DNA from 2 places in the Cutibacterium sp. LaCa_286 genome. Region 1 is predicted to be linked to the other one. Evidence: predicted binding sites of a transcription regulator. Region 1 holds the regulator's gene; the other holds the start of a gene.
The links. Region 1 encodes HrcA, which represses chaperone genes, less so after heat shock. Its sites were predicted from a motif close to TTGGCACTCGNNNNNNNCGAGTGCCAA; they were not measured.
Positions count from the first base shown of each region.

Region 2: a site for HrcA is predicted at 5,806-5,832, ahead of groL (chaperonin GroEL). Genes of this name have one in related genera too.

Region 1 is NZ_CP191091.1:723,087-739,140, reverse strand. It holds gene tgt (tRNA guanosine(34) transglycosylase Tgt) at 1-133, opposite strand, end outside; partial or broken gene ACP8JZ_RS03145 (EamA family transporter) at 219-1,054, shown strand; gene ACP8JZ_RS03140 (UDP-N-acetylglucosamine pyrophosphorylase) at 1,371-2,567, shown strand; gene ACP8JZ_RS03135 (DoxX family membrane protein) at 2,638-3,051, shown strand; gene ACP8JZ_RS03130 (16S rRNA (uracil(1498)-N(3))-methyltransferase) at 3,360-4,109, opposite strand; gene dnaJ (molecular chaperone DnaJ) at 4,106-5,278, opposite strand; gene hrcA (heat-inducible transcriptional repressor HrcA) at 5,286-6,302, opposite strand; gene ACP8JZ_RS03115 (MBL fold metallo-hydrolase) at 6,555-7,367, shown strand; gene ACP8JZ_RS03110 (inositol monophosphatase family protein) at 7,462-8,313, opposite strand; gene ACP8JZ_RS03105 (DUF3097 domain-containing protein) at 8,310-9,167, opposite strand; gene hemW (radical SAM family heme chaperone HemW) at 9,257-10,741, opposite strand; gene ACP8JZ_RS03095 (ABC transporter substrate-binding protein) at 10,894-12,177, shown strand; gene ACP8JZ_RS03090 (carbohydrate ABC transporter permease) at 12,174-13,139, shown strand; gene ACP8JZ_RS03085 (carbohydrate ABC transporter permease) at 13,142-13,975, shown strand; gene ACP8JZ_RS03080 (rhomboid family intramembrane serine protease) at 14,199-14,759, shown strand; gene ACP8JZ_RS03075 (1,4-dihydroxy-2-naphthoyl-CoA synthase) at 15,220-16,054, shown strand, end outside.
Region 2 is NZ_CP191091.1:463,078-479,131, reverse strand. It holds gene ACP8JZ_RS01945 (serine hydrolase) at 1-1,051, shown strand, start outside; gene ACP8JZ_RS01940 (CPBP family intramembrane glutamic endopeptidase) at 993-1,937, opposite strand; gene ACP8JZ_RS01935 (MFS transporter) at 1,997-3,604, opposite strand; gene groL (chaperonin GroEL) at 4,004-5,641, opposite strand; gene manA (mannose-6-phosphate isomerase, class I) at 6,255-7,436, shown strand; gene ACP8JZ_RS01920 (thioester domain-containing protein) at 7,870-9,864, shown strand; gene ulaA (PTS ascorbate transporter subunit IIC) at 10,208-11,788, opposite strand; gene ACP8JZ_RS01910 (PTS sugar transporter subunit IIAB) at 11,833-12,615, opposite strand; gene ACP8JZ_RS01905 (S-ribosylhomocysteine lyase) at 12,706-13,188, opposite strand; tRNA gene ACP8JZ_RS01900 (tRNA-Thr) at 13,337-13,412, opposite strand; gene ACP8JZ_RS01895 (helical backbone metal receptor) at 13,457-14,197, opposite strand; gene ACP8JZ_RS01890 (adenosylcobinamide-GDP ribazoletransferase) at 14,490-15,356, opposite strand; partial or broken gene cobT (nicotinate-nucleotide--dimethylbenzimidazole phosphoribosyltransferase) at 15,356-16,054, opposite strand, start outside.

The sequences.
Region 1 (16,054 bases):
GTGCCTTGACGCTGGCCTTGGTGCCCACGACGATGAACGCCGGGGTCGCGATGTCGCCGTGCGGAGTGTGGATGATGCCGGTACGCCCCAACCCGTTGTCCAGCCGTGAGGTCACCTGGAAGCCAAATGTCATGGCAGCCATTCTTGCAGGAATGACACCATGACCCACCCGCCGAGGGGGCGGCTGCCGTCGTGTGGCGCACAACACTAAACTCCGAATGGTGAATCTCGGTGTGCTTCTCATGCTCGCCACAGCACTGTCGGTCCAACTGGGCGGTGCCGTCGCAGCAACCCTCATCCCCCCCAGGTCGGCCCAATGGGCACCGTGGCGTTGCGAATCACGATCGCAACGCTCCTCATCGCCCCCGTCGCTCGCCCACGGCTACGTGGTCACAGCCGCACCGACTGGATCAACGTCATCATCCTGGGGCTGTGTCTGGGCGGTATGAACACGTCGTTCTACTTCGCCCTGGGGCATCTGCCCTACGGTGTGGCCGTCACCATCGAGTTCCTGGGCCCGCTCACCCTAGCTGCTCTGGGGAGCAGGTCGTGGCGCGACGTCGTCGCCATCATCATGGCTCTGCTCGGCGTTGCTGGCGTCTCGGGAGCCATCGGCGCGCGCTGGAGCCAGTTGAGCCTGTTCGGTATCGGCATGGCGCTGCTCGCCGGACTGTGTTGGGCGTTGTACGCCAAAGCGGCGCAGCGAGTGGGAGGTGCCTGGCGTCAGCTCGAGGGGCTGTGGTTCGCCATGGTGCTGTGCACCCTCATCCAACTGCCCCTCGGCATCGCGCAGGCGGGGGCGAACCTGCTGCACCCAACGACGCTGCTCCTGGGGCTGACCGTCGCCATCCTCAGTTCCGCCCTGCCGTACAGCTTCGAGATGTACGCCCTGCGCCGCATCAGCACCAAGGTCTACGGCATCATCGTCGGTTTCGAACCGATGCTCGCTGCCCTGGCCGGGCTGGTCATCCTGCACCAACGCCTCACCAGTTGGCAGATCGGCGGAATGGCGCTGGTCATCGTGGCCGGATGGCTCGTCCTGGCACGCGAACGCACGGGCTCGGTCAAGGTCACTGCCAGCGACGACACCGTCCAACCCGAGGACTCCCCAGCACCACGACCCAACAGCCACGGTTCCCGGGCGTCCGACCGGCACACACGGTCGTGATACTCGCCGCCCGACCAGCGAAGGTGGCCCCATCCCACTGCCCCCATTCATCGACACGCCCGTTCATCGCACACCCCCGATCGGTGCCGCCTGATCGGTGCCGGGACGCCGATTCCCAGTGGGCATTCAGACGTCAGGCACACATTGGGTGGACGCGGATACGCTGGACCCATCACACATCTCGGCCCGGAAAGGACGACTGATGGACAATCGTGGAGCTGCAACCGTCGAGGCGCTCATCGCCAAGGGGGTCGAGATCCCCAATCCCAGCACCGTCGACATCACCGACGACGTCGATCCCGACCTCATCAGTGCCGAGGGTGTCGTCATCCATCCGGGGTGCCGGATTCGTGGTTCTCGTACCGTCATCTCGTCCGGGTCGATCCTCGGGGCCGAAACCCCGATGACGATCGAGAACTGCCGGCTGGGTAGGAACGTCGAGCTCAAGGGCGGGTTTGCCCAGGATGCCGTTTTCCTGGATGGGGCCTCTATGGGCTCGGGAGCGCATGTGCGCAGCGGATGTCTGCTGGAGGAGCAGGCCAACGGTGCACACACCGTCGGGCTCAAACAGACGATCCTCTTCCCGTTCGCCACACTGGGCAGCCTCATCAACTTCTGTGACGCCATGCTCACCGGCGGTACCTCGCGTTCCGACCACTCCGAGGTGGGGTCGTCGTACATTCACTTCAACTTCACCCCGGACGGCGACAAGACCACGGCCTCCCTGTTCGGCGACGTGCCGCGCGGGGTACTGCTCGACCAGCCCCCGATCTTCCTGGGCGGCCAGGGTGGAGCGGTCGGCCCGGTGAGGACTGGCTTCGGGACCGTCGTCGGGGCCGGCGCCGTGTTGCGAGCGGATGTGCCCGATGACGGCATGCTCGTACTGCCCGAGACCCCTTCGGGGGTGAATCGGCCGGTGGAGGCAGCTTCGTACCGCAAATTGGCAGCCGTCCTCGCCAAGAACATCACCTATCTGGGAAACCTGTCGGCCCTGGAATCGTGGTACCGCCAAGTGCGACGACTCTTCCTCACCCGACTCGAGTACGGCGACGCCATCCTGGCTGGTGCCCTGGACTGCCTGGCCTCGGCGCGTGCCGAACGAATCAAGCGACTGGGCCGTCTCATCGAGAAGGTGAGGCCAGACACCCCGGAACGTCAGGAGCTCGTCGACAATCGTGCGAAGTTGCTGGCCACGCTGACGGTTGCCGACGGGCCAGCTCCGGCACATATCATCCGCAAGTTCGGGGCGGCCTCTGGTGACGGCATGGAATATCTGGATGCCATCGCGACATTGAATGATGAGGAACGTCATGACATCACCGCATGGTTGAGCGCAATCGTGGCGGAGCAGCACAGGACTGCTGCGCAGACCATTCCTGCTCTGTCAGCGCAGTTCTGAACGCCCGCATCATCACGCACGTCGCGTGGCACGATGGAACCACAGCATTGTCACCGCAGGAGGAGTCCACATGTCCTTGTTCAAATTTGTCGCCCGCGCCGCCGCTGCCGCCCCCATGGTCAGGGGTGGCCTCAATGCCGCACAGAACGCCGACCAGCTCACCGGGATCATCGAGGAGTTCATTGACTCCCTCCCCCAGCAGGTCAAGTCACAGCTGAGCGACGTCGAGCCGGCCCTGCTCGCCAAGATCAACGGTTGCACGATGGTTGCCGCCTCCGCAGCCATGGTGCTGGGGATCAAGCCGCGCACCGCTGCCACCATTCTTGCCCTGCAGCTCGTGCCGACCACCCTTGCCGGCCATCCCTTCTGGAACTACGAGGGTGACGCCCGTGCGCAGCAGATCGACGAGTTCGTGCGCAACGTCGGCTACGCCGGCGGCCTGCTCGCCATCGCGACCGCTGCGAAGAAGTCCAAGAAGAAGTGAGACTGCGGACGTTGCCCGTCGTCGCGAGTGTGAGTCGAGGACATCACTCGAGCGACTGAGAAACCACGGCTCTGGCCCCGGTTGACGCCGGGGCCGGGTCGTACACCGACCTCTCGACATCCCCATCATCGTACCCCGACCCTTCGACATCGTCACCAGGGGCGGACCCATCACGATCACCGTGGAACCGTGAGACGGTTTTTCTGCGAGAATTGACGCGGCGCCCTCAACGAGTGCCGAGCACCATGTTCGGGTGTGCCTGAACCAGGTGTCATGCACACCTGCTCACCTCACAAGGCTTCAGCCGCTCAGTCCTCCGCGAGGATCCTCAGCTGGGCCAGTCCGACCACACCAGCCGTCGAGGTACGCAGCACCCCGTCGGAGACGAGGACTGGGAGCGCGCCAGCGTCAACGAAGGCATCCAGCTCGTCGGGACTGATGCCGCCCTCGGGGCCGACGATGAGCATGACCTCTCCCCCAGCAGGAATCTGGCTGGGATCGATCAGGGCGTCAGCTGATTCGTGCAGGATGAAGGTGCGCTCGACCTTGCGGATACGTTGGCAGATCTGCTTGGTGGTGGCAAAGCGCACTGGGGGGATCGTGAACCTGCGCGACTGTTTGGTCGCCTCACGGGCGGTGGCCTGCCATTTGGCCACCCCTTTGTCACGTTTGTCCGCCGACCACCGTGAAATGGATCGGGAGGCCTGCCAGGCGATGATCTCGTCCACGCCCATCTCGGTGAGGGTCTCCACGGCACGATCCGCGCGATCCCCCTTGGCCAGGGCTTGCACGGCCACCCAGCGGTGCGCATGCTCGGCGGATCGCAGGGTCTGCGCGACACGCACCTGCACACACCGCTTTGCGACGCCCACGACCGGCCCACGTACTGCGAGTCCCTGGCCATTGGTGACCAGGACGGACTCCCCGACCTCGATGCGTCGCACCACGGCAGCATGATGGGCCTCGGATCCCGTGATCTCCACGAGGTCGCCGACGGCCAGAGGCTGGTCACCCGACGTGGCAGGGCCCAGATCTGCGATGAAGCAGGCGTCACTCATCCGCCGAAGGCCTCACGCAGCCGGGAGAACACCTTCTTGCCCCCCGAGGAGGAGTGCACGGACACGGCCGGGCTGGTCTCCTCGCGCATCTCGGCAAGCCGATGCAGCAGTTCCTCCTGCTCGTGATCGAGCTTGGTCGGGGTCTGGACGATGACCTCGACGACGAGATCGCCGCGTCCGGATGCCCGCAGGCGTGGCACACCGCGTTCCTCAATCGTCACCTTGGTCCCGGACTGGGTGCCGGCGGGTATGTCCAGATCGACGCTGCCCAGGGCCTTGTCCATGTCGTCACGATCGGCCTCGAGGGTACGTACCGGAATGGTTGTCCCCAGGGCAGCGGCCGTCATGGGCACCGAGATCGTCATCTCGAGGTTCTGCCCATTGCGACGGAACACGTCATGCCTGGCCACGGTGAGCTCCACGTAGAGATCACCAGCCGGGCCACCACCGGGGCCGACCTCCCCCTGGGACTCCAGGTGGATGCGGTTGCCATCGGCCACACCTGCTGGAATGCGCACATTGATCGTGCGAGTGGTGCGTACCCGCCCCTCACCGGAGCACTCCTGGCAGGGATGGGGGATGACCGTGCCGAAACCGCGACAGACTGGGCAGGGCTGAGCGGTGCGAATGTTGCCCAGGAAGGAACGCTGCACCGAGATGACCTCACCGGAACCCTTGCAGTTCTCACAGGTCGTGGGTTGCGAACCGTCCTGGGAGCCGTTGCCCTGACATGTGGGACACACCACTGCGGTGTCGACGTCCAACGGTTTGGTGATGCCGAAGACGGCCTCGGCAAGGGTGAGGCGCAACCGCACCAGAGCGTCCTGTCCGCGCCGGGTTCGGGAGCGTGGTCCACGGCTGGATCCGCCGAACGGGCTGGCATCGCCGAACATGGCGTCGACCAGATTGGTGAAATCGAATCCACCACTGCTGAAGCCATCGAACCCGCCGCCACGGGAGTTGGGGTCACCGCCTCGGTCGAAGACGGCCCGCTTCTGCGGGTCCTGGAGCACCTCGTAGGCCTCCTGAACCAGCTTGAACTCATCCTCCGAGCCCGGTCCGGCGACATCGGGGTGCAGTTTCATCGCCTTGCGGCGATATGCCTTCTTGATCTGCTCGGCACTGGCATCCCGCGGGACGCCCAGGACCTCGTAGTAGTCCGTGCTCAATTCGCATTCATCCTTCTGCCAGGAAACGTCCGACGTAACGGGCCACGGAACGCACTGTGGCCATGGTTGACGGGTAGTCCATTCGGGTGGGCCCCACGACACCCAGGCTCGCAAGCATGTCGGCCTCACCGTAGGGGCTGGCGATGAGACTCGTCGACTGGAACGACTGATCCGCGTTCTCCGAACCGATGCGTACCGTCACCTCACCCAGGTCGCCGCTCACCTCGCCCAGCAGACGCAGCAACACCACCTGTTCCTCGAGCGCCTCCAGGATGGGCCGCACCGTGGTGGGAAACTGCGCCCCGAAGGCGGTGAGGTTCGGCACCCCGGCCACCACGACGCGAGAGGACGTATCGGTGGCCAGCACCTCCAGGACGGCGGCTGTCACGGCAGCCGTGTGGCTGGTGGCGTCGGGGTGAGCGCGCTCCACCATCTGCGACAGCAGGTCGGCAGCCTCGGCCACGGGATGACCCACAACCGCAGTCCCGATCCGATCCCGCAGCATGAGGAGATCCTGCTCGTCGTGGGCTGGCAACTCGATGGTGCGCTGCTCGACGGTGCCGGAGGAGAGGATCACGACGACGAGGACTCGATCGGCCGACAGACTCACCAGTTCCAGGTGACGCACGGTGGCCGAGCTGGTCACCGGATACTGCATGATGGCCACCTGACGAGTGACCTGGGCCAGCAATCGCACGGTTCGGGTGACGATGTCGTCCAGATCGACCGCACCATTCATGAAGGTGGCGATGGCCCTCTTCTCAGGTGCGGAGAGGGGCTTGACCGTTGCAATGCGATCGACGAACATGCGATATCCCTTGTCGGTGGGGATCCGCCCGGCACTGGTGTGGGGATGGGTGATGTACCCCTCATCCTCCAGAACAGCCATGTCATTGCGCACGGTTGCCGGTGAGACCTTCAGACCATGCCGCTCGACAAGTGCCTTCGAACCAACCGGCTCCTTGCTGGAGACGTAGTCGGTGATGATGGCCTTGAGGACCTCGAGCTTGCGATCGTCAAGCACTTGTTCCTCCTCATCTGGTGGTCTCGCCCACATGCGCCGACTTCGCGACGAGTACACGTCTCGCACACGTGCACCACAGATTCTGGCACTCAACGTGTGCGAGTGCCAGTCTAGTGGCCCGCAAACAGGATTCCACCCTGCTGCCCCCGAGCAGCCGTACCGCCCGGTCACTCACCCAGAGCAGGCGTCCGTATCCCACTCAGGCCATCACCGTGATCGACGTGGCCAGATGGGCATGAGACAATCCACATCATGGCATCTGACATCCAGTGGTGTGCTGTGAGCTCCCATGTGTGGACGACGAGGGTCGACCCCGAGTCGGTGACCATCGGCCTGGTCATGGGATCGGAACACCTGCTCATGGTCGACTCCGGGTCGACACCCCAGCAGGGGCACGACCTGGCCCTCTCGGCAGCCATGGCCCTGGGCAGGCCGGTGGACCGACTGGTCATCACCCATCACCACGACGACCACGTCGGTGGCCTCTGCGGTGTGACGCGGTGTGCGCAGGAGTCGAAGGTCGACATGGAGTCATGGATGCATCGCCGCGCCGTCGACCGCTGCTCCGACGCCGCCATCAGTCATCCCATCTCGCTCATGGCGTATCTGGATCTGGGAGGCGTCACCGCCGAGATCCTGCATCCGGGAGCGGCACACACCGACGGTGATCTCACCGTTCGGGTGCCAGGCGATCATGTGACCTTCATGGGTGATCTCATCGAGACCTCAAGGCCACCACAGGCCGACTCGACGACCGACTTCTGGGACTGGGCGGGAGCCATCGACATGGTGATGAACGTCACCGACGCCAAGGACCGCTACATTCCCGGTCATGGCGACCCGACCGACGACCAAGGCGTCATGGCGCAGCGCAACGCCATCTGGGGCCTCGTCAGTGCGGTGCGGGAGGCCATGGAACACGGCCGGGCACCCGAATGCGCACTCGACGACACTCCCGCAGGCCTGGATCGTGCCGCGGTGACGGGTTGGATCACACCCATCGCAGAGCAACTGACTGCCCGGGGAATCACTCGCAAGGGGCTGCTGCCACTCACCAGACAGTGACGTCAGTGCAGCCCCACCGGCGAAACACCGCTCTCGGAGTCCCCAGAGCTGGATCCCACCTCAAGGCTTGCTCGGTGGGGCGGCCACGACGCCGTCAGTCGTCCTCCAGGGATTGGGCAGCGATCCGCCAGGACCGCTCGTCGCGTGCCGCAATGATGACGCCACGCTGTTCGGTGTGCCGCGCGCTGTAGTCCGCTCCGCCGGCGACGCGCACCACTCCCCCACATTCGGTGACCATGAGGGCACCGGGCAGATGGTCCCAGGGGTGGATGTGGAACCAGCAGGCCACTTCCTGCTCCCCCAGGCAGATCAGGGGGTAATCCACGCCACAGCAGGAATGTGCTTCCGACCACGTGAGTGACGGGCTCGTACGCCGGTTGTGGGGGTACGCCGTCACGGCACGGACCACTTGCCGATCAGCAGTCACCCGTTGAGCGGGATCCGGGTGGTCGAGCAGCTGAGCGTTGGGGCCGATCGTCTCGGGGTCAGGGCGCCGCCGATCCGACGTCACCGGTTCACCGTCGCAGACGAGCCCGTTGCCACGCTCGGCGATCCACATGTGCCCCAGCTGCGGCTGCCAGATCCATGACCGGGTCGTCACCCCGTGCTGCACCTCGGCGACCATGACGGCATGATGCGTCGATCCGTTGACGTAGTTCTTCGTCCCATCGATGGGGTCGATGACCCAGGCCAGCTCGGCGGTGGTAAGCTCCTGCAGCACCGAGGCATCATCATGCACCGATTCCTCACCGACAACGATCCCGCCACCGGCAGAGGTCAACAGGCGCGACAGTTCGCCTTCCGCCTGACGATCGAGGTCCGTGACGAGGTCGCCGGGTGCCTTCTCGTGAATCTGGTCGGGGGAAAGCCGCCGAAACCCCGGATCGATCACTCGTGTGCTGACCCCACGAATGATCTCGGCAACCTCGGCAGTCGTGACACTCACTGCAATTCCTCCAGATGATCGGCCGTGACGAAGTCGATGAGCTTCTCCATCTCCATGTTGAACCTGGGATCGAGATCGTGCCAGTCGCGCACTCGCCCAAGAATCGCCTGCCAGGCCTTGCCGACGTCCTTCTGGCTCTGGTGTGGCAGCCCCAGCCGTTTGAGGGTGCCCAGCTTGAAGTCTTCGTCCATGGGCACCTCGGGCCAAGTCTTGCGGCCGATCCGCTCCGGTGTGATCGCCTGCCAGATGTCGATGAAACGATGGCCCGTGATCATGACGTAGTCACCGTAGCCACCGCGTCGCACCTCCTCGGCCACCCGGGACTCCTTGGTGCCAGCGACGAGATGGTCGACGAGCACCCCCAACCGGTGCCCCGGTCCGGGGCGGAAGTCCGCGACGATGTCGACGAGATCGTCCATGCCGCCCATGTACTCCACGACGACTCCGACGTGGCGTAGGTCGTCTCCCCAGATCTTCTCGACCAGCTCGGCGTCATGACGCCCTTCGACGTAGATGCGTGAGGGAAGGGCGGTTCGGGATGGCTCAGGCTCCTCACCCACCCGCGACCCGGAAGCAGTGTGGGTCGGGCGAGCCGCACCCTGACGTGACGGGACGCGCAGGGTGACGGGTTTGCCGTCGATCCAGAATCCCGGCCCCACCGGGAAGGATCGGTGATGACCACGGCGGTCCTCGACGACCACGAGTCCGTTCTCCCAACCGACGATGGCCCCCACATAGCCCGATGAGGGGTCCTCGACAACCATTCCCAGCTCCATGGGCACGTCGATGCTGGTGGGTCTGCCCGCTTTCTGCCAGCCGGGCGCCAACACGTCCTTGCCGTATCGATCAATCACCGCTCAAGCCTATCGAGAGGTGACGGGACTCATCGAGAGGCGACGGGGCACATCAAGAGGTGACAGGGCACATCAAGAGGTGACAGGGTTCAGTCACCGGCAAGGAGCAGGTCGGTGATGATGCGATCGGCGACGAGACGTCCATCCAGGGTGAGCTGCAATCGTCCCCCGACGATCTCGCCCTGGCCTCGTTCGACGACCTGTCCGGCGAATCTGCGTTCGGCTGGGGTGAGCCGGGACAGTTCCAGCCCGTCGGCGAGTCTGAGCTGCAACAGGACGGTCTCCTCGTGGCGTTGCTCGTCGGTGAGACGTTCGCTTCCCTCGATGGGGAGCCGTCCTGCCATGAGTTCCTCGTGGTAGCGCCTGGGGTGCTTGACGTTCCACCACCGCACACCATTGACGTGGGAGTGTGCACCCGGCCCCGCGCCCCACCAGTCATGTCCGAGCCAGTAGCCCATGTTGTGTCTGCTGCGGTGATCGCGCCCGGCGCGGGGGCGAGCCCAGTTGGAGATCTCATAGTTGACGAATCCTGCCTCGGTGAGCACCTGCTCGGTGATGAGGTACTTGTCGGCCAGATCGTCCTCGTCGGTCATGGGCAGTTCGCCACGGCGTACCCGAGCCGCGAATCGGGTTCCCTCCTCGACGATGAGCGAGTAGGCGGACAGGTGGTCCACATCCGCCTCCAGGGCCGATTCGAGGCTGGCTCGCCACGAGTCGACGGATTCCCCGGGAGTGCCGAAGATGAGGTCGAGCGAGATGTCGTCGAATCCCACCTCACGGGCCAGACGCGCCATGTGCACCGCCCGTTGCGGGGTGTGGTGGCGATCCAGCAGGGCCAGGACGCGCTCGTCGGCGGACTGCATACCCATGGACAGTCGATTGACGCCCCCCTCGAGCAGCCCGTTGAGCACTTGGGCGTCCAAGGTTTCCGGATTGGCCTCGGTCGTCACCTCGGCATCCGGGCTCAGACCCCACAGATCGCGCACATGCCCAACGAGCTCACCCAGTTGCGAGGGGCGAAGCATGGTGGGGGTGCCCCCGCCGAAGAACACCGTGCTCACCGGGGGCATGCCTGCACCATGCCCATGTTCGTCAGCCTCGTACGTGTGTATTCCTCCCCGCGGCAGGTCAGACCCAATTCGCTGCATGCCGTGGGACAGATGTGCTGCTGCCAGGTCCAGCTCGCGGTGTGCCGCGGCGAGGTAGTCATCCACCGCAGTACTCCCCATCGACGAGAGTACATAGGTGTTGAAGTCGCAGTAGCCGCACCGACTCGAGCAGAACGGCACGTGCAGATAGACCCCCCACGGCTCGCTGACTGCGAGCTCGACGTCTTCTCCTCTGGCGGTTCCCGAGGATCCGCCAGCGTTGCCGGAGCGGAGATCAGCAGAATCACGGCGGGTTCCCGTCACCGGGGCTTCCCCCACCGCCTGCACCGAATCCGTCCGCACCGACGTCGTTGCCCTCTCGCGGGTCGCCGGGACGTCCGGCGCACGAGGCCCGTCATCAGGGCGGGCACACGCCTTGTCGCAGCCAGGATGTCCTCCCGGCAACTGCAACGGCTCTTCAGACATGACGTCTCCCAATCGACGGGGATGCACCCGTGGTATTTCTGCGTGTACGCAGCGACGATCCCACATCACGTGTCACCACGCGAGTTGACCAACACAAAATCCACACGGGTCGTGGAACATGTCGCGGCGCCATTCGGGTTACCCTGTGCACCATGAGCATTTCTCGACGTCATCTGCTGGGCGGAATAGCCGCAACCGCCGTCCTGTCCGCATGTGGATCCAACTCCGGTGGCGTCGACAATGGGTCGGCCAATGCCTCCAGCCGAACGAGCACGGCAAAACTCACCCAGTGGTACCACGAGTACGGTGAAAAGGGCGTCCGGGACGCCGTGCAGCGATACGCCGCCGACTACAAGAAGTCCGAGGTCTCCGTGAAGTGGAACCCGGGCGATGCCTACATGAAGCTGCTCTCGACGACGCTGCTGTCGGGATCGGGAGTGCCAGACGTCTTCGAGTCCGAGAACGGCGCCACCCTTGACATGATCCAGCAGGGCCAGGTCACCGATCTCACCGAGCTCATCGGCGATGACAAGGACAAGTTCTCCCCCCGCGTCCTGGATCGCATGACCTTGGACGGCAAGATCTACGCCATCCCGATGGCGGTGGACATGCAGATGCTGTACTACCGTCCGTCGCTACTGGAGAAGGCCAAGGTGTCGGCTCCCAAGACCTTTGCCGAACTCGCCGAGGCCGCCAAGGCCGTCAAGACCGACTCCATGGGAGGGTTCTTCGCCGGCAATGACGGTGGCCTCGGGGTGCTCGCCAACCAGATCATCTGGTCATCCGGCATGGAACAGCTCAACTCCGAACGCACCGACCTGGGCTTCCTGGAGAAGGAGTTCTTCGACGCCGTCACCGCATTCCGGGAGTTCTTCACCTCCGGCGCCCTGCTGCACAGCGCCTCCAAGGACTGGTTCGACGCCTCGCCATTCATCAACGAGGAGACCGCCATGCAATGGGGCGGCCTGTGGTCGCTCAACGACGTGAAGAAGAAATGGGGCGAGGACGTCGGCGCCGTCGCCTTCCCGGCATTCGGTTCCACCGGACGCCCGTCGGTGCCGTTCGGTGCTTTCGGTTCCTGCGTGGCAACAGTGGGTGCCAACAACGACGTCGAGGCGGCCAAGGCGTTCAACCGGTGGCTGTGGATCGATCAGACCGACAAGCAGGTTGACTTCGACGATTCCTATGGAACGCACGTGCCCGCCCGCACCGACCTGGTCTCCCAGGCCACCCAGATCTCCGAGGGTGTCGGCAAGCAGGCTGCCACCATGGTCGACGAATGCGGTCACGCCTCCGACCTGTTCTGGACCAGCGCCATTGCCGAGGCCTTCAACGCCGCCCTGACCAACGTCGTCAAGAAGGGTGCCGAGCCCAGGAAGGCCTTCGAACAGGTGCGCCGGACCGTGCGCACCGAGCTGGAGCGCGTCAAGAAGTGAGCCATCCTCTCGCAGCAAGCCAGAAGACGCACCCACAACGCGAGAGAACCTTGGGGGCCCGGCTGCGCGGTCGTCAGGGACGCAACCTGTGGTTCGGGTTGTTCATCGCACCATTTCTCACTGGTCTGATCGTCTTCGTCTACGTCCCGATCGGCTGGAGTGCCGTTCTGTCGTTCTTCGACGCCCGGGCCACCTTGCACCCGACGACATTCGTGGGGTGGCGCAACTACCGGTACCTGCTGACGGACCCCCTGTTCCGCGACTCACTGCTGGTGTTCACCGTCTTTGCCCTGTTCATCGTCCCGCTGACGTATCTCTGTTCCTTGGCGCTGGCCCTTGCGCTGGACAATGTCACCCGATTTCGGGCTTTCTTCCGCTCGGCATTCTTTCTTCCGGCAGCATGCTCCTACGTCGTCGCGGCGATGGTGTGGCGGCTGAGTTTCTTCAATGGTGCCCGGTTCGGGTTCGTCAACTCCATCCTGCACCGGTTCGGCGCCGATCAGATCAACTGGCTCGGCGGGCAGGGCTACTGGTACTGGATCGCTCTGGTCTCGCTGCGCCTGTGGCTGCAGGTGGGCTACTACATGATTCTGCTCATAGCTGGGCTCAATCGTATTTCGCCGAGCACCTATGAGGCTGCGGCCCTCGACGGGGCCGGACGGTGGCAGACCCTGCGTCACATCACCCTGCCGCAGTTGCGCGCCACCTCGGCAGCCGTCCTCATGCTGCTGCTCATTGGCGCCTTCCAGGCCTTCGACGAGTTCTACAACATGCTTGCCAGTGCCGGCACCTACCCACCGTATGCCCGTCCACCACTGGTGCACCTGTACTCGATCAGCGTTGGCGGGGCCCAGCAGGACCTGGGACTCGGTGGTGCCGGAACCGTCATCCTCACTGCCATCATCGTCGTGTTCGGAGTGCTCCAGAATCGTCTCACGGGAATGGGGAGGAGGATGTCATGAGCATGGTGCGTGGTCATCGTGGCAAGGGGCTGCACCTAGCGAAAATCGTCCTCCTGTTCCTTCTTGCGCTGCTGTTCCTCCTGCCGTTCTACGTCATCTTCCGCAATGCGTTCACCAGCGAGGAAGGTTTTGTCTCGGCCCAGTGGACGTGGATCCCGGACAATCTGCACATCAGTGTCCTCACCGAACTTTTCAACGATCCAGACCTGGATTTCGCCTCGGCCATGGTGCATTCTGCCGTGCAGTCGGTGGGCCAGACGGTGTTGACGATCCTGGTGAGCTTCATGGCCGGCTACGCGCTGGCCCGATTCGACAACAAGGTGACCGATGTCGTTGCCAAACTCACGGTGCTCACCCTCATGGTTCCCACCGCCGTCACCTTCGTGCCGAGTTTCATCATGACGAGTCAGCTGGGATGGATCGACTCCTATCGCGGGCTCATCATCCCCATGTCATTCTCCGCCTTTGCCACCTACCTCTTTCGCGCCAGCCTCATGGAATTTCCCCAGGAACTGGAGGAGGCCGCACTGTTGGATGGGGCAAATCCGTGGACGACGATGTGGCGTATCGTTGTACCCAATTGTCTGGGCATCATTGCCGCGGTGTCCACCATCACGTTCCTCGGCGCATGGAATGCCTTTCTGTGGCCACTGCTGGTGGCCCGTGACAACACCCACACCGTACAGCTGACCCTCAGCTCGTTCATGACGAGTCAGGGGGTGGACTACTCCCGACTGTTCGCCGGAGCCCTGGTGGCCGTCCTTCCGGTGGCCATCGTCTTCCTGTTCCTGCAACGTTTCCTCGTGCAGGGCATCGAGACCTCTGGCCTGGACTGACCCCACGGTCTGACCCCCCACCACGGTTCGGGAAGCTACACGCCCGTCCACCACCACACCGTTTCCGACACACAGCACCGACCGAACACATCGTGAGACCACCCACCCGGTTGAACCCATCACGCACACTGAAGACATGGAGACTGTTGACATGAGCACCTTGACGCCGCGTGAGCCTGCGCCGCCCTCGCGCATGCACAATGCCTTGTCCAGTGGGGCAACCATGCTGGGCATCGTCGCCATCATGTGGATCCTGGAGGGGATCGACGTCGTCCTGGGCAACAGCCTCGACAATCTGGGCATCCACGCCCACACCAGCGCCGGACTGTGGCAGATCTTCCTGGCACCGTGGCTGCACTACGGATGGGCACACCTCACCAGCAACTCCGTGCCGCTGTTCGTCCTGGGTTGGCTGGTCCTGGTGCGATCCAGGCGGGACTGGGCAATTTCCGCCGTCGTCATCATCATCTGCTCCGGGCTGGCAGCCTGGGCATTCAGCCCGCCGGGATCGATCACCCTGGGGGCCTCCGGGGTGGTCTTCGGATGGCTGGCGTTCCTGCTCGTCAAGGGCCTGTTCACGCACAAACTCAGTGACATCGTCATCGCGGTGATGGTCTTCCTGGTGTACGGATCGGTGTTGTGGGGAGTGCTTCCCGGCACGTCCGGGGTGTCGTGGCAGGGCCACATGGGTGGTGCCATCGGCGGTGTCGCCTCCGCCTCGCTGCTGCACCGCCATCGGGAGCCACCAGCGGTGACCAGCTCGTACCCCAACCCCTACCGATGAAATGCCGATGGCGCCTGTGAAGGGGGGACGGGTCAGGGGTGCGCAGCCATCCTCATGGATTTCTCTCGCGCCCCTCGAGTCAACACCTCATGGTCGACAGATCTGCGCACCGATGACATGGTCTGCCTCGCGCCCCCGAGCCACCGCCCCGCGCCCTTGGACCACCTCACACCCCTGGACCAACGCCTCAAGGGCATGGGCCAACCGCCTCATGGACACGCACCACGCATGTGTGGGCGGCCTCCTTGGGTGACGACGAATCACCGCGCATGACCCCCCCCACCCGCGTCATGGGCTCAAGGCCCATGACTTCAGCACCATGACTTCAGCCCCGGTGACCACAGAATCGGGATGCGACCACAGGACCGGGAGGTGGCCACGGTGAACGAGGTGGCCACGGGAACGGGGCGCGACACCTTGATCCCTTGGTCGGCGCGACAGCCGTGGTAACTTCACGAGGGTGAGTAGCCTGCCCTTCGTCTCCGACACCTTTGCCGCCGATCGGTGGCGTCAGATGGACGTCGACCTGACCGACATGACCTTTCACCGTCTCATCTCGCGTGGGGAGGTCGATGGTGCACCGGCAGGTGAGGACCTGCCCGTCACGCGGATCGCCTTCGACCGGCCCAGCCTGCGCAATGCCTTCCGCCCGCACACGGTTGACGAGCTCTACCGTTGCCTGGACATCGCACGGTGTTCTCCCGACGTGGCAGCCGTCATCCTCACCGCCAATGGCCCCTCCCCCAAGGACAGCGGGTACTCGTTCTGCTCGGGTGGCGACCAGCGCATTCGGGGGGCGGCTGGCTACCAGTACGAGACGACGCAGAGCTCCTCCGACGACGACCTGGCCACCTCGGCACGTCGGGAACGCATCGAGAAGGGCAGGCTCGGCCGGCTGCACATCCTCGAGGTGCAGCGGCTCATGCGCGCCACTCCCAAACCGATCATTGCCGCCATCCCCGGCTGGACCACCGGGGGCGGGCACTCCCTCATGGTGGTGGCCGACCTTGCCGTGGCGAGCCGGGAACATGCGCAGTTCAAGCAGGTCGACGCCAATGTGGGTTCCTTCGACGCAGGGTACGGATCGGCTCTGCTGGCCCGCCAGGTGGGTGACAAGCGCGCCCGTGAAATCTTCATGCTGGCGCAGACCTACGACGCCGAACAGGCCGAGAGCTGGGGCGTCATCAACCGTGCCGTGCCGCACGTCGACCTGGAGACCACAGCAATCGACTGGGGTCTCACGATCGCCGGGAAATCACCGCAGGCCATTCGGATGCTCAAGTATGCCTTCAACA
Region 2 (16,054 bases), 260 kb from region 1:
GGCACCGACTCGCGGCGCCGTCTGCCTGGTGTGTCTGTCACTGCTTGCTGGCTGCGGGGCCCAGCACGGTCCGAGTCGATCGGACGACGCCCTGCCCTCGCCCACGGTACGACCAGCTCTGAGCGCGTCGGCCCGGCCCACCATCGCTGCGAGCTCACCAACTGTCGCCAACCCGACACCGAGCGTTGCCACACCAGCCTCCCTGCGGTGCTCAAGCCCCCGTGGCAAGGATCCGGCCGCTCCGGGACGTACCGAGAGGTTCAGCTACGAATCCAGCTTGAGCAGCTACATGCAGAATCGCCGCGGCAGCGCTGCGGTGGCCATGCGGTATCCCGGTTGCGCCACGATCTATGCCTTCGACACCGGCAGTCATGATCCCTACATCACGGCGAGTGTCGTCAAGCTCTCGGTGATGGCCACCGTCATGGTCCAGGCCCACCGGGAGGGGCGTGACCTCACCGCCACCGAGAAGTCGCTCATCGAGCCGATGATCACCGAGTCCGACAATGACGCCACCACCGAGCTGTGGACGAGAGTCGGTGAGGCCCCTGCGGTGCAGAAGGTGCTGCGTTCCATGGGGGCCGACCAGACCACGCCCTCGACCCAGGGTTGGGGGCTCACGACGACCACTGCCCGCGACCAGGTGGTCATCATGAGCCACTTCGCCATGAAGAACCCGATCATCCCCGAATCCATGCGGCGTTACGCCATCAACCTGCTGGGCCACGTGGACGACGAGCAGACCTGGGGAATGACGGCTGCCATTCCGCACACCGTCGATCGACGGGTGAAGAACGGCTGGTTGCCCTATGACAATGCGTGGCACGTCAACTCGGTGGCCGCGATGGACGGGCCCGAGGGCATGATCCTGGCCGGGCTGAGCCGTGCCGCGGCGTCAACCATGGAATACCAGATCTCCACGTTGGAATCCCTTGCGGGGATCGTGGCCGTCCACGAGCACCCCCAGTGGCCTGCGAAGTATCCGCAGGATTTCAGTTCGACAGGTGCGCGGGCCTCCCAGGCATCTTCCCGGACCGCCACACCACGATGAGAAGACTGGTCACCACCACGAGGAACACCGTGGTGGACAGCGCTGCCTCGGCTCCGAAACTTCCGCCGGTCCACAGCGTCGATGCAGCTGCCGGGTGTGTCTGGCGCAGGATCGTCTGACCGAAATCCATCCCGGAGACGTCGAATCCCAGCACTGGCCCCTGCAACCAGTTCCACACCCCGTGGAATCCCACTGCTGGCCACAGGCTGCCCCGCCACAGCACGAGGACGCCGAGCATGAGGCCGAACAGGGCGATGTTGACCACGGCCACGACCGACACTCCGGGGTTGGCACTGTGCAGCACGGCGAAGAGCACGGCCTGGATCGAAACTCCGGCGATGATGCCCCACCGCGCCGCAACGGTCTGCATGAGATGGCCGCGCAGCACGACCTCCTCGGCACTGCCCTGGATGACGAAGAGCACGGCCAGACCGAGAACCTGCCAGATCTGGGCGGGGTGCGGGTGGGCCCAGTGCAGCCGGCCCTGCCCAGCCGCCGTCATGACGACGAGATCTCCACCCAGGACAACCAGCGCGATCACCAGACCGATCCACACCTCGGTGCGTCGGCCTTCCAGCCCCAGGGCACGCACCGGGCGTCCGTCGACGAATCGCATCCATGCCCACAGCGCGAGCCACACCCCCCAGAACGAGAGGAGCACCACCACCGAGCTCGTCCGCGGTGCCGGGTTGGTGTCAAGGAGAGCGGTGGCTGGCACCGAGACGATCAGTTGCCCGACGGCCAGGATCACCAACGACGCCACGATGACGATCATGGGCGGCAGCCGCGAGGCGTGCGCCAGAAAGGCGTCGCAGTAGGTGATGTCACGTGCCTCACCGGGGCTTGACGTCTGCGGGGAGGGGTGGTTGCTGGGCGAGGTGCTCACCCGGGCATGGTACCGGGTGAGCCCGCGGGTCAGGGCTGACGCGATGGCTGCGACCCGGCTCAGGAGTACCGCTGCTCCATCTCCGTCTCGATCTGTTCCAGGGACTTGCCCCGGGTCTCCGGCATGATCCTCACCAGCACCACGGCGATGACGAGGTTGAGCAGCCCGTAGCCGAGATAGGTGACGCTGCCGCCGAGCCCAGCCATCATTGCGGGGAAGGTGAAGGTGATGGCGGCGTTGACGATCCACATGAAGAAGATCGCCGTTCCGTTCATGACGCCACGCACATGGGAGGGGAACATCTCACCGAGCATGGTCCACACGACGGTGCCATTGGTCGACTGGACGACGAGCATGAACACCGCCATGAGCACGAGCACCAGGTACGGCGCCCAGGGCGGTGGCGTCGTCCCGTCGGCGATGTGCGAGGCGATGGCGTGGTGAAAGGTCGCGGCAATGGCCAGCAGGATGACCCCCACAGCCGTCACGTCGAAGATGAGCAGGCTGCGACGGCTGAATCGGGAGACGAGCCACAGCCCGGCTGCTGCCCCGATGACCGACATGACGCCGTTGCCCACCTGGGCGGTGATGGAGGCCGAGGTCGTCATCCCGGCGTACTCCAGTACCTTGGGGGCGTAGTACATGACGGTGTTGACGCCGGTGGCCTGGTTGACGATGGCCAGGAAGATGCCGACGAACAGCAGCTTGCGCAGCCACGGTGTGCGCCACACATGTGCCAGGGCATGCCCCTGGTGGGCATCCTGCTTCTCGTGACGCTGGGCGGCGAGCATCTCCTCGATCTCGTCCTGGATGGGGCCGTCCTTGGCCTCGTCCCGAACGCGCTTCAGCACCCCGATGGCGTCGGTGAGGCGTCCCTTGGACAGGTACCAGCGGGCCGACTCGGGCATGAGGCGGATGCCGATCCACAGGGCGATGGCTGGGATGGAGCACAGCACGAGCATCCATCGCCACGCCGCACCGTTGCCCGAGGAGATGACGAGGTTGTCGAGGAAGGCATGGTAGGTCGTCTCGTCGAGTGGGCCACCCTTGGAGGTCTGCAGGCCAAGAACCTCGTCCCAGGAATGTGGGCCCGGGGTGATGCCGAGCGGATCGGCATTGCCATTGCGCCGCACCGTGATCTGCGGCCCCCCGTGGGCGGCGTTGATGACGGCGTTCATGGTGAAGGCCAGTAGTTGGCCGGTGACGATCATGAATTGGTCGATGGCCACGACCGTTCCGCGAATACGCTTGGGAGAGCTCTCGGCGAGATATATCGGCACGGTGGCCGAGGCGGCACCGACGGCGAATCCCAGGACGAAGCGGAAGAGGTAGACCATGCCCACGGTGGGAGCGAACGTCGTCCCCAGGGCCCCGAGCAGGAAGATGATGGCAAGGGTGGTGATGTTGTGACGCCGCCCCCACCGATCGGACATCGCTCCCCCGACCATGGCGCCGATGGCCGCTCCGATGAGCAGGATTCCACCGATCGCCCCCTCCTGGACGGCGGTGAGTCCCAGCCCGCCGGCGGAACCGGGCATGTACATGTAGGGCAGGGCACCGGAGATGACACCGGTGTCGTAGCCGAAGAGCAGGGAGCCCAGGGTGGCGACGGCGGCAATGGCACCGATTCCGCGGTGCGGGCCCGAGGGTGGGGTGTCGCGGACCAGTCGTGTGGTCTCATCCGCACCGTGCGGCAGTGTGCTCATCGTCGTCCTTCTGTCGTGATCGTTCCCGTCCAGTACTGGGACTGGCGCGCCCAACGGTGTGCGCGGTGCTCACCGACGGCACCACACGCCGGGCAGTGACGCTGGGAGATCATCAATTATCACTCACCATCACCCATCGGGAAGCCACATTGCATGTCCTGGACGCGATCGGCTGGCACTGGATGGCCCCTCAGCCGGAAAACATTCCCGCCCCGGCAGATCGGGAGGCACAGCAGATCGGCAGGACACGGGGTAGATCTGCAGACACGGACATGGGGCGGCCCAACCGAGCCGCCCCATGTCCGTACCAGCGCTGTGTCTGTACCAGCACTGCGTCAGATCAGCATTGCCGATGGCACGTCACATCATGCCACCCATGCCGCCCATGTCACCCATGCCGGGATCACCGGCGGGGGCCGCCGGAGCAGGCTCGGGCTTGTCGGCGATGACGGCCTCGGTGGTGAGGAACAGGGCCGCAATGGAGGACGCGTTCTGCAGGGCGGAACGCGTCACCTTGGCCGGGTCAATGATACCGGCCTTGACCATGTCGACGTACTCACCGGTGGCAGCGTTGAGGCCCTCACCAGCCGGCAGGTTGGCGACCTTCTCGGCAATGACGCCGCCCTCGAGACCGGCGTTCGTGGCGATCTGCTTGAGCGGGGCGGAGCAGGCGGACAGGACGATCTGGGCACCGGTGGCCTCGTCACCCTCCAAGCCCTCGATCGTGGCGGCCTTGGATGCCTGCATGAGCGCGACTCCACCACCGGGGATGATGCCCTCCTCGACGGCAGCCTTGGCGTTGCGCACGGCGTCTTCGATGCGGTGCTTGCGCTCCTTGAGCTCCACCTCGGTGGCGGCACCGACCTTGATGACGGCGACGCCGCCGGCCAGCTTGGCCAGACGCTCCTGGAGCTTCTCGCGGTCGTAGTCGGAGTCGGAGTTCTCGATCTCCTTGCGGATCTGGGTGACGCGGCCGGCGATCTGCTCGGCGTCGCCAGCACCGTCGACGATGGTGCACTCGTCCTTGGTGACGCGCACCGAGCGGGCCTTGCCGAGCAGGTCGAGGGTGACGGCGTCGAGCGACAGGCCGACCTCCTCGGAGATGACCTGGCCACCGGTGAGGATGGCGATGTCGGCGAGCATGGCCTTGCGACGGTCACCGAAGCCCGGGGCCTTGACGGCGACGGACTTGAAGGTGCCACGGATCTTGTTGACGATGAGACCGGCCAGGGCCTCGCCCTCGACGTCCTCGGCGATGACCAGCAGCGGCTTGCCGGACTTCATGACCTGCTCCAGGACGGGAAGGATGTCCTTGAGCGAGCTGATCTTGGAGTTGACGATGAGGATGTAGGGGTCCTCGAGGACGGCCTCCATCGACTCGGTGTCGGTGACGAAGTAGGGCGAGATGTAGCCCTTGTCGAAACGCATGCCCTCGGTGAGCTCGAGGTCGATGCCGAAGGTGTTCGACTCCTCGACGGTGATGACGCCTTCCTTGCCGACCTTGTCCATGGCCTCGGCAATGGTCTCGCCGACGCTGGGATCACCGGCCGAGATGGTGGCGGTGGCAGCGATGTGCTCCTTGGTCTCGATGTCGATGGCCATCTCGGAGAGTCGGGCGCTGATGGCCTCGACGGCGGTCTCGATGCCCTTCTTGAGACCCATCGGGTTGGCGCCGGCGGTAACGTTGCGCAGCCCCTCGCGCACCATGGCCTGGGCCAGGACGGTGGCAGTGGTGGTGCCGTCGCCAGCGACGTCGTCGGTCTTCTTGGCAACTTCCTTGACAAGCTCGGCGCCGATCTTCTCGTAGGGGTCCTCGAGCTCGATTTCCTTGGCAATCGACACGCCGTCGTTGGTGATCGTCGGTGCGCCCCAGGACTTCTCCAGGACGACGTTGCGACCCTTGGGGCCGAGAGTGACCTTGACCGCGTCGGCAAGGGTGTTCATGCCCTGCTCGAGTGCGCGGCGGGCCTCGATGTTGAATTCAATGAGTTTCGCCATGTTTGGGGGAGTCCTCCGCTCCGGTGGGCTGTGTGCCCTGGACGTCAGATGTACTGCGAGGTGTCGGCCTCGCGTTGTTGCCCCGTGATGCCCGCGACGGACGATCAGGTGATCTCATCACCGGGTCCCCGACCGGATCGACACTCGCAACATCGCTCCAGTCGGTAGCACTCGTCAGGTACGAGTGCCAAGATCATTTTTAGCACTCGCACCCCATGAGTGCAAAGGGATTGTGCCCACGAATTCATCGGGATGGTGCCATGAGCGCAACAGCCCCATGGGCACAACGGGATCGCCCACAAAGGATTGTCCAGGCGCAGCAGGATTGCCTGGGCGCATCGGGATCGTCCGGGATCGTCTGAGCGTAGCGAGGTCTCTGGCAGATTCCGGCTCCGGCCGGGCCAGACATGCCCCAACCGGACCGGACATCTCGACGCTCCTCGCACGTACGTCTCCGCTTCCTGGACCATGTGGTGCGGCAGGCGCACGTCGGCCATCGGCCTCGGGTTGACCGACCCGCATCCTCCTCACGTGGTGCGACGGGCGTGCTGCGCACCTCGCCGGATGGTCGTGGCAGGATTGAGGTACCGGTGTCCACGTGGGAGGACTGGCGATGGAGCGTCTGACAGGCAGCATTCGACAGTACGCATGGGGAAGCACCACCGGCGTCCCCACCATCCTGGGCACCGAACCGGACGGCAACCCCCAGGCCGAGTACTGGCTCGGCGCCCACCCCCTGGCGCCATCGCAGCTGAGCAGTGGTGAACCGTTGACGCAGCACCTTCACGTGCATCCCGATGAGCTCGGATCAGCTGGGCAGCGGTTCGAAGAACGACTGCCCTACATGATGAAGATCGTCTCCGCGGCACGCCCCATGAGTCTGCAGGCCCACCCCACTGACGAACAGGCCTGGGAGGGGTTCGCCGCCGACAACGAGCATAGCCTGACCTTGGACTCCCCCGATCGCACCTTTCTGGATCCGTGGGGCAAACCGGAGATCTTCGTCGCCATGGACGAGGTGGACGTGCTGCACGGCTTCCGCGACCCGATCCAGACGCGCACCCTCTTCGATGCACTCGACGTGCATGCTTCGTTGGACCAGGTCATCGGCCCGCTCACCGAACGCCGCAGTTCCGCCGGCCTGGCCGAGGTGTTCCTCGACTGTCTGAGCGGTGGACCGGAACGCGAGGCATGGGTCAGCGAGGTAGCGTCAGCCGCCGTCAACCATGTGGATGACGAGGGAGAGCTGGGTGTGTTCGCCCGCACTGCCGTTGCCCTGGACGAGCACCACCCCTCAGATCCGTCCATCCTGGCCGCTCTGCTGCTCAATCACCGTCATCTGCACCGCGGGGATGCGCTGCTGGTGGATCCCGGCACCCTGCACTGTTACCTCACTGGCACCGGGGTGGAGCTTGCCGCCAACTCGAGCAACGTCGTGCGCGGTGGGCTCACCCACAAGCACATCGACATCGACCGGCTCATCTCGATCGTCAATTTCGTCACGCAACCCATCGACCTGGTCGACCTCGTGGGTGTGGGAGCCGGCATGGGACGTTATGACACGCAGTACCCGCAGTTCCAGTTGTATCGCTTCGACCTTGACGTCGATCAACCAGCAATGGCGCCGCGCCCCGATCAACCACGAATCCTCCTGGTGACGGGGGGTTATGTCGTGTGCACCAGCCCGAGTGGCACCGACGAGTTGGTGCACGGTATGGCCGCCTGGATCCCCGCGGGTGAGCAGGTACAGCTCAATGGGGACTGCGAGGGGTTCATCGCCTCACCAGGTATGTGACAAATCTCATACTTTCACGTGATGGTCGAGTTTTTGCTTCCACTTCTTCAGTATGTTAAAAGAAGAACCCCTTGTGATTCCATACATCACCACAAGATTGTCAGCCAGTCACACGACACCCGCATCGCAGTCCCGCTCCCCACGAGTTCCTGACGCATCCGACAGCCCTAGCTGCACTGCGGGAGGCCATTGCCGTCCGACAAGGAGATTCATCGGTGCTCTCGATTTGTGTCAGACAGGCATTGACTTTCGTTCTCATCTGATACCGGATGGGCCATACTCGTATGCCAATACAGCTTTGACACCCTACTCTGAAAGTATGTACAGTCACTCGGGTCTAACAACCTGACCCCGGTGTGTGCTTCATGATCAGCGTATTGGCCTCTGAACTCTCGGTAAACATCCGTGAAACTCACCATCAGAGGCATGCTGCATGGCAACAGCGAAGGTCAAGTTCCTACCTGCTCACAGAAAGGGCGCCATGCGCAAGGTACTGATCAACGCTGGTCTGGGGGTGTTGTCCGCGCTCGTCGGTGGTGCCGGTTTCCTGACACCGGCCCAGGCGAACGCAGCCCCCGGAGACGCCGACCAGCCCGTGAATCCGGGACTCTCCGAGGGATACCCCAAACCAATCAACTTTGTAAAGCATTCCAACTTTAAGGAGATGGTGGGGTACAGAACCCACTACAGCGTCCCCACCCCGCACACCGGGGATCCCAGACATGCAATCGAAGATCTGATCCAGACTGTGGAGATTGCCCCAGGTAAATATGCATACACATACTGCATCGAACCTGGGATCAAGTACTACACGGTTGAGGAAAACCCCGCCACCACCTTGACTATGGAGGACTGGAGCGGACTCAAGGCCGAGAATCAGCGAACCCCGCTGCCGATCACGAATGACAAGGATCGTCAGCAGGAAGCCCAATGGGTGACCGAGAACGGCTACCCGACGAAGGACCTCGACCAGCTCAGGGCTGACTCAGGAGTCAGCAACCTGACCAGGCCTGAAGCCATTTCTGCCACTCACGCCGCGCTACTCCACTACGTGGACAACCGCGACCTCCAGAGTGCTGCCGCCTATGACCCGGTTACCAACAGTGAATCTGACCTGCCCGAAGATGTCACCAAGGATCTGAAGGATTTCTACAGCTACCTCACTGGCCCCAAGAACACCGGCGCCCCACTGGACACCTCGGACAAGAAGGCAGCGGAAGTCACCGTCACCGGCCCCTCAGGGACTGGGGTCGCTGGCCAGCCCGTCGGTCCGATCCGCTTCGGTGGCACCGAGAAGACGCTGCCTCTCACCGTGAGCGATCCCGCCAGTGATTGGGAGATCGTTGACGCCGACGGCAACGCCATCGACAAGGCCAAGGCCCCGGTCGGCAAGGATCTCTACCTCAAGGTGCCCGCCGATGCCCCGGCCGGCTCGGCCACCATCAGCACCTCGGTGAAGAAGTCCAATCTGTCCGGCAAGGTCCTCTTTGAGAAGTCTGGCAAAAAGCACGGTCAGACGACGGTCATCATTGATTCAGACGACAGTGAGTCCAGCGCCTCGGTGTCTGTGAGTTGGGACGCCGCCCAGAAGCCGACACCCACACCCACACCATCTGATACTCCGACACCAACCCCGTCGGTCACACCGACGCCGACCCCGAGTGACACTCCCACCCCGGAGCCCACTCCATGCCTGCCAGGAGACACCTCCGAGGACTGCATCACACCAGCCCCCACACCCTCCGACAGCCCCACACCGACCCCGTCGGACACCCCAACACCCACGCCAAGCGACACGCCCAGCGTGACCCCAACCCCGACACCCTGCGTGCCAGGCCAGGGCGGAACCGACGAGAACGGCAACCCCTGCAACACCCCGACACCAACCCCGTCGGTCACACCGACGCCGACCCCGAGTGACACTCCCACCCCGGAGCCCACTCCATGCCTGCCAGGAGACACCTCCGAGGACTGCATCACACCAGCCCCCACACCCTCCGACAGCCCCACACCGACCCCGTCGGACACCCCAACACCCACGCCAAGCGACACGCCCAGCGTGACCCCAACCCCGACACCCTGCGTGCCAGGCCAGGGCGGAACCGACGAGAACGGCAACCCCTGCGAGACTCCGTCGGTCACCCCGACCCCGACACCCTGCGTGCCAGGCCAAGGTGGAACCGACGAGAACGGGAAGCCGTGTGGAACCCCGACACCCAGCGTGACTCCGGCTCCGAGCAGCACTCCCACGGCCTGCGTGCCAGGCCAGGGTGGAACCGACGAGAACGGGAAACCCTGCGTCGTCGTTCCCACGACCTGCGTGCCGGATCAGGGCGCCACTGCCGACAAGCATGGTGCCGTGGCCAAGGACAAGGCTGGTAAGGCTGATGTCTGCGTGGAGCCCGGGCTGCCCGCCACCGGTGTGTGACAACTGAATCAGGAATCATCAGAAGTCATGTGACTTCCTAGGTGATCCACAAAAGGTGCCCCGCGACCCAACAGTCGCGGGGCACCTTTCCGTCATCTGCTGGGGAAAGGTCCAGGACGGGGAAAGGTCACCGCCAGATTTGCCGGGGCAGAGATCACCGATGTTGGGCCAACGAATCATGCACTGCGGACATTCGTACCCGCAGTGAAAGGAGAATCTCGTCGGTGACGCAGCCAGCCACATCCCCGACATGGGCAACCGTGGCTCGCTGTGCTGTCAGCGGTCAACGAATCGACACGACCTGCTCAGGTGAACGCTCGGGTGTCACACCGGCTGCGCGGTGTCACAACCCGAGATCCTGCCTGGAGGGAGGTCTCGGGGCTCCTGCAGGACGCGGGATTCGACTGCGGGACGAGGGCACCGGGACATTCTCCCCGCCGGGTGCGGTAATGCTTTCGCCAGTGCTGGTGACGGCACCATCACCTGCGGCGCTCCGAGCCGGAGCTGGATCCCATCCCCTCTCGACGACTTTCTTCTGCACCGCAATGGCAGACAGCAGAATGATGGCGCCGATCAGGGTGAGGATGACCGCTCCCGGCACGACACCGGCCCGGGAACCACAACCGATGAGGATGCCGAACCATCCGAAGTCGGCGTCTCCGAAAGTCGTGTTCGCCGATCCGAAGGATCCCAGCACCTTGAGTAGGAAGGCCGGCAGGAACGTCACGAGCAAGCCATTGACAAAGGCTCCGGCGATGGCGCCGCGGCGTCCTCCGGTCGCATTGCCGTAGACACCCGCTGCGCCACCGGTGAAGAAGTGAGGCACCAGGCCGGGAAGGATCAATGCCAGTCCGAAGGCAGGTCCGAGCAAGGCGGCAAGGAGCGTCAGCCCGATCAGACCACCGATGAATGAGGACATGAATCCGATGAGCACCGCGTTCTGGGCATAGGGAAAGACGATGGGGCAGTCGAGGGCTGGGACCGCCCCCGGCACAACTTTTTTGGCGATGCCCTGGAATGCCGGGATGAGCTCACCGAGGATCGTCCGCACGCCGAACAGGATGACGGCGACGGCGATACCGAATTCGAGGCCCTCGGTCACCGACGACATGATGTAGTTGCCGATCCCGGTGGCCCCATCGGGGAAGGCTGTGAAAGCTACCGTCCTGCCACGTCGTGCAAGGAAGACGATGGCCATGATGACGTACATGAGGACCATGGACAGGGCTGTCGCCACCATTGAGTCGCGCAGGAATCGCAGACCCTCGGGAACCTTGATCTCCTCCGTCGAACGGCTCCGCCCATGCGGGTCCACGAGACGCCCGGTCGCAGCGGAGGCGATGTACCCCGAGGTGCCGAAGTGCCCGATGGCGATGTTCTCACCACCGGTGACCTTGCGGGTGAAGGGGTGCGCAAGGGCGGGAAGGCTCACCATGAGTGTGCCCAGCAACAAGGATCCCAGTCCGATGACGATCGGGGTGGGCATCGAGGCAGAGGCCATGACGATCGTGATGAGGGTCGCCATGAACAACATGTGATGCCCGGTGAGGAACACGTATCGCAACGGCGTGACGCGGGCCAGTACCAGCGAGACGAGGAATCCGGCAAGCATGATCCAGGCGACCTGCGACCCGTACTGCTGCTGGGCAATGCCGGCGATCGCCTCGTTCGTCGGAACGACTCCATGAGCGCCGAGAGCACCCTCGATCATCGTGCCCAGTGGGTTCAGGGAGTTGACCACCAACCCGGCGCCAGCCCCGATGAGCAGGAAACCGAGGACAGCCTTGATGGCACCTCCCACAACCTGCCCGACCCCCTTGCGCATGGCTGCAAGACCAATGGCGGTGATGATGCCGATGAGGAAGGCGGGAACACTGAGGACCTCGTTGACAAGGAATTGGACGATGGCCAGGACGATGCTCATGGGTGACTTTCGGTGTGACGCAGGGCTGTGTGGACGGTTGGTGATCAGACGTCGAAGATGCGACGCAGCGCAGCGTCCACCTCGGAGATCGACGTGAAGTCGTCAACGACCTCCACCGGGATGGGGAGCTCCCCAAGGGTCTGGGCGATGGCACCGGAGGTGAGGATCGCGTCGGCCTCGCTGCACCGTCCCTTGGCCGAGATCGTGTCCGTGGCCTCGACGCCGAGGTACGGCATCCATCCCCAGGCATCCAGAACCTGCTCTGTGGTGTTCTTGAGGAACAGGCTTGTGCCCACCCCATTCCCGCAGACGGTGAGCAGGAGATTCCGAGAGGTCGTGGTGGCGGGCGATGCGGCCTGCCGTCCACCGTCCGAGTCGTTCCTCCCCAACAGGATTGACACGACGTCTTGGGCGGTGTGTGCCGTCTCCAAGGCCGTACGTCTGCTGGGATCTGCCAGGACGGTCGCCAGCGCGGCAAGGACGTCCTGATGGTCCGAAGCGTCACTGGCGGCCAGTCCGGCCACCATGGTGACGGGATCATTGGTCTGGTGACCGAAGGCCACCGGTTCGTCAAGATGGACCCAGGACATCCCGGTGTGTCGTACCGACCCATCGGGCCGGGCGTGGGCCAGTGCGAATCCGGGAGCGACGACAATGTAGGGACCGTTCTGCCTGACGTTGTCGATCATGGCCTCGGTGTACTCCGGGGTGGCCGTACCGGTGGCAACCAGCAATTCGCCAGCAGCACGAATGGCTGCCGGCCAGTCGGAGGCCGACGCCTCCACCCGAATTGCCTCCAGGGGCAGGATGTCGGTGAGGTCGATCACAGCAGAATCCTCCGTCGTCGCAGGAAGTGGAACGGTTCAGTGTACTTCCGCGCCGTTGTCAGGTGCCGGTGGGAGTACCTCCATCCTCGATCAGGCCGTCACCTGTTCCCACTCATCGCGTCGATCCAGCATCGTGCGAACAGCCTCCTGCGCAGCATGGATGGAGTGATTGGTTCCCCAACCACACTGCACCTCGTTGGCAGCCGGGGTGGCATCGAGCTTCAGGATGTCGCGGAAGGTCATCTCCACCAGATCGCAGACGGCCGGAACGTCGGGCTCACCGACCATGATGAGGTAGAACCCGGTCTGGCAACCCATCGGACCGAAGTCGATGACCGACTCACTGTGGTCTCGCACGCACTCGGCAAAGGAGTGCTCGATCGAGTGGACCGCCGGCATCTCCAGATGGTCATGGTTGGGTTGGCAGAACCTCACGTCGTACTTGGTGAGGGTGTCGCCGACAGGTAGGTGCTTGACGTCTGCCACCCGCACGAATGGTGCTGCCACCGTGGTGTGATCCAGATTGAAACTCTCGACATTCATCTTGTGTGCCATGGATCCATCATCTCGCACCCAGGACTCCCAGCGGCAAGGATTGCCCGGGGAGGTGGGGAGAAGCCCAATCCGATGGGCGACAGAGCCGGTAGCCGTCCCACTTGACGGTGCGCACGCACCGACCTACCGACGAGGTTGTCCTTGCCGATACGGCCGAGGTGGCCAATGGAGCCTCTGACAGGAATCGAACCCGCGACCATCGCTTTACAAGAGCGGCGCTCTACCTACTGAGCTACAGAGGCACGGCCCAACAGGGCATACGGCACATTGTGGCACGTTTGGCCGGTCAACGCATAGTTGACGTCAGCTGGGACCGAGCACCAACCATCATGGGCCCGTACCACACCAGACGCTGACCGTCGACGAATCGCACGTCGCAACCGGGCAGGTCGGCGGCGTCGGAGGGGCCGAAGGAGTAGGGCTCGTCGGGCAGGATGACGCGGTCGGCGCCAAGTTCCAGGATCGTCTCGAGCTCCACGTGCGGATAGCGCGTACCGTCGTCGGGCAGTGGTGCCAGATCGACTCCACAGTGCGCCAGCACGTCGGCGGCATAGGTGTTCGGGCCGATGCACATCCACGGGTCGCGCCAGATCGGCACGACGGCAGTGAGCCTGGGGCCGTCGGACGGGGGCTGCCACTCCTGGCGTGCAGCGGTGAGCCAGCTCGGCTCCTCGGCGCACCCCAGGACGTCGAACAGCCGTGCCATGCTGGTGAGGGCGTCTGGAACAGTGGGGATGTGCGTCACCCACACCGGAACACCGCCGGCGCGCAGCTTCTCGACGTCGAAGGCGCGATTCTCCTCGTCATTGGCGATGACGAGATCGGGACGCAGTTCGGCGATCGCGGCACGATCCGGGTTCTTCGTGCCCCGCACCCGGCGCACCGCATGACCGACCACGTCGTCCATGTCTGGTGGGCGCACACAGAAGTCGGTGCAGCCCACCAGAAGCTGTGGGCAGGTGGCGGCGATGGCCTCGGTGAGTGAGGGGACGAGGCTCACCACTCGACGGATCTCACCGATCTGCACCGGGGTGCCCCGATCGTCCCGGAACCGTCCGGGCGTGGCACCAGCATCGTCGGATCGTTGCGTGCCGTACGGCTTCTCCCCATGTCGATCTGCGTCCCGGTCGGCACCACACCGATCTACGTGCCGGTCGGTTTCACACTGTTTGGCCGCATCCAGACTGGCCCCAACCTGGGCGTTCTCGGCAGAGCCGCCCTCGCGCTGCTCCTCGTCGCGCCGTCCACTGGTCATCGTGCGTCCTCCCTCACCGTCTTGCGCACTGCCACGTTCTCATGCCGCATCCTCGGCCACGTTCTCATGCCACCACGGCCAACGCCAGGGCCAGCAGGGTCCAGGTGACGGTCTGGGTGAGTTCGTTGATCGAGCCGTAGCAGTCGCCGGTGAGCCCGCCGAACCGCTTGACGAGGTGTCTGATCCACAGCCATGCCATGCCCAGCGCCACCAGCGTGGCCACCGCCACGGTCACGGCCCACTGCCAGCCACCGACCGCCCAGCCCAAGGCGGCCCACACCAGCTCCAGCGCAGCGAAGTTGACGGCCACGGTGCGCGGGGTGCTCACCCCAGCCACCAGGGAACCGAACCCGCCGGGTCGGGCGCACGGGATGGACGGCATCGTCGCCACGATGATCGCGGCACGGGCCACTGACGGCCCCAGCATCACGAGCAGCCCGACTCGCCACCACGATCCTGCACCCAGTGCCCCGGCAGTACCGGTGAGCGAGCTGAGCGCGCCGAGGTCGACGAGCAGGGTGAGCACCAGGGCGATGACACCCATCGGCCCGATGTCGGACTGTTTCATGATCTCCAGGGCCCGGGCTGGGTCACGTCGCGAGCCGAGTCCGTCGGCGGTGTCGGCGACGCCGTCCAGATGGAAACCTCCGGTGGCACCGGTGAGCCACACCAGCGCCAGGATCGCGGCGAGCCACGATCCGGCTCCCATCGCCAGTACTCCCCCGGCGATGAGTCCACCGACCACGCCCAGACACAGTCCCAGCCAGGGGAAGGCGCGGATGGCACGGATGGCCACTCGACGGTCCACGTCGGCGATCATGGGGGCAGGCAGGATGGTGAACAGTGAGGTGGCGGCGGCCAGACCCCCCAGTGGGCCGCGGGCTGAGGTGGTCCGGGGGGCACCGTCCTGGGAATCTGTTGGCGTTTCCATCATGCCCACCTGCGCGGGATGCCCGCCACGCACATCCACACCTCGTCGCAGGCACCGGCGACGGCGGCATTGAGACGTCCGAGCTCGTCACGAAAGAGGCGTCCGGCAGCGGTGTCGGGTACCACGCCCATCCCCACCTCGTTGGAGACGAGGATCACTCGTCGGTGGGTACGTCGGATGGCGTCGACGAGCTCGTCGACGCGGGTCCTCAGCCCATCGCGCCAGCCCGGCTCGTCGTTCCAGGCGCCGACCTCGTCGAGGATGCGGGTGATCCACACCCCCAGGCAGTCCACGAGCACCGGGCTCGGATCGTCGTCGAGCAGCACGGCGGCGACGTCGAGAGTCTCCGCGGTGCGCCACGACTCGGGGCGGCGTTGCTGGTGCAGCCGGATGCGTTCGGTCCACTCCGGGTCGTCGGGGTTGCGTGCGCTGGTGGCCACATAGGTGACGACCTCGCACTGGGCCAGCTGCGACTCGGCGAAGGTCGACTTGCCCGAGCGTGCCCCACCGAGCACGATGGCGCGGCTGGGACGGGAATCCACTGGTGTCGGGGTGTGCACACTCATCGGACGGCGTCCTCACTGGTTTCAGCCTCCGCCGAGCCGGGGAAGTCGGTCTCGCCGGTCACCTTGACGTCGGTCACCCCGACCTCGTCGAAGGTGGTCATCTCTGCCATGATGTGCGCTGCGGCCTGCACG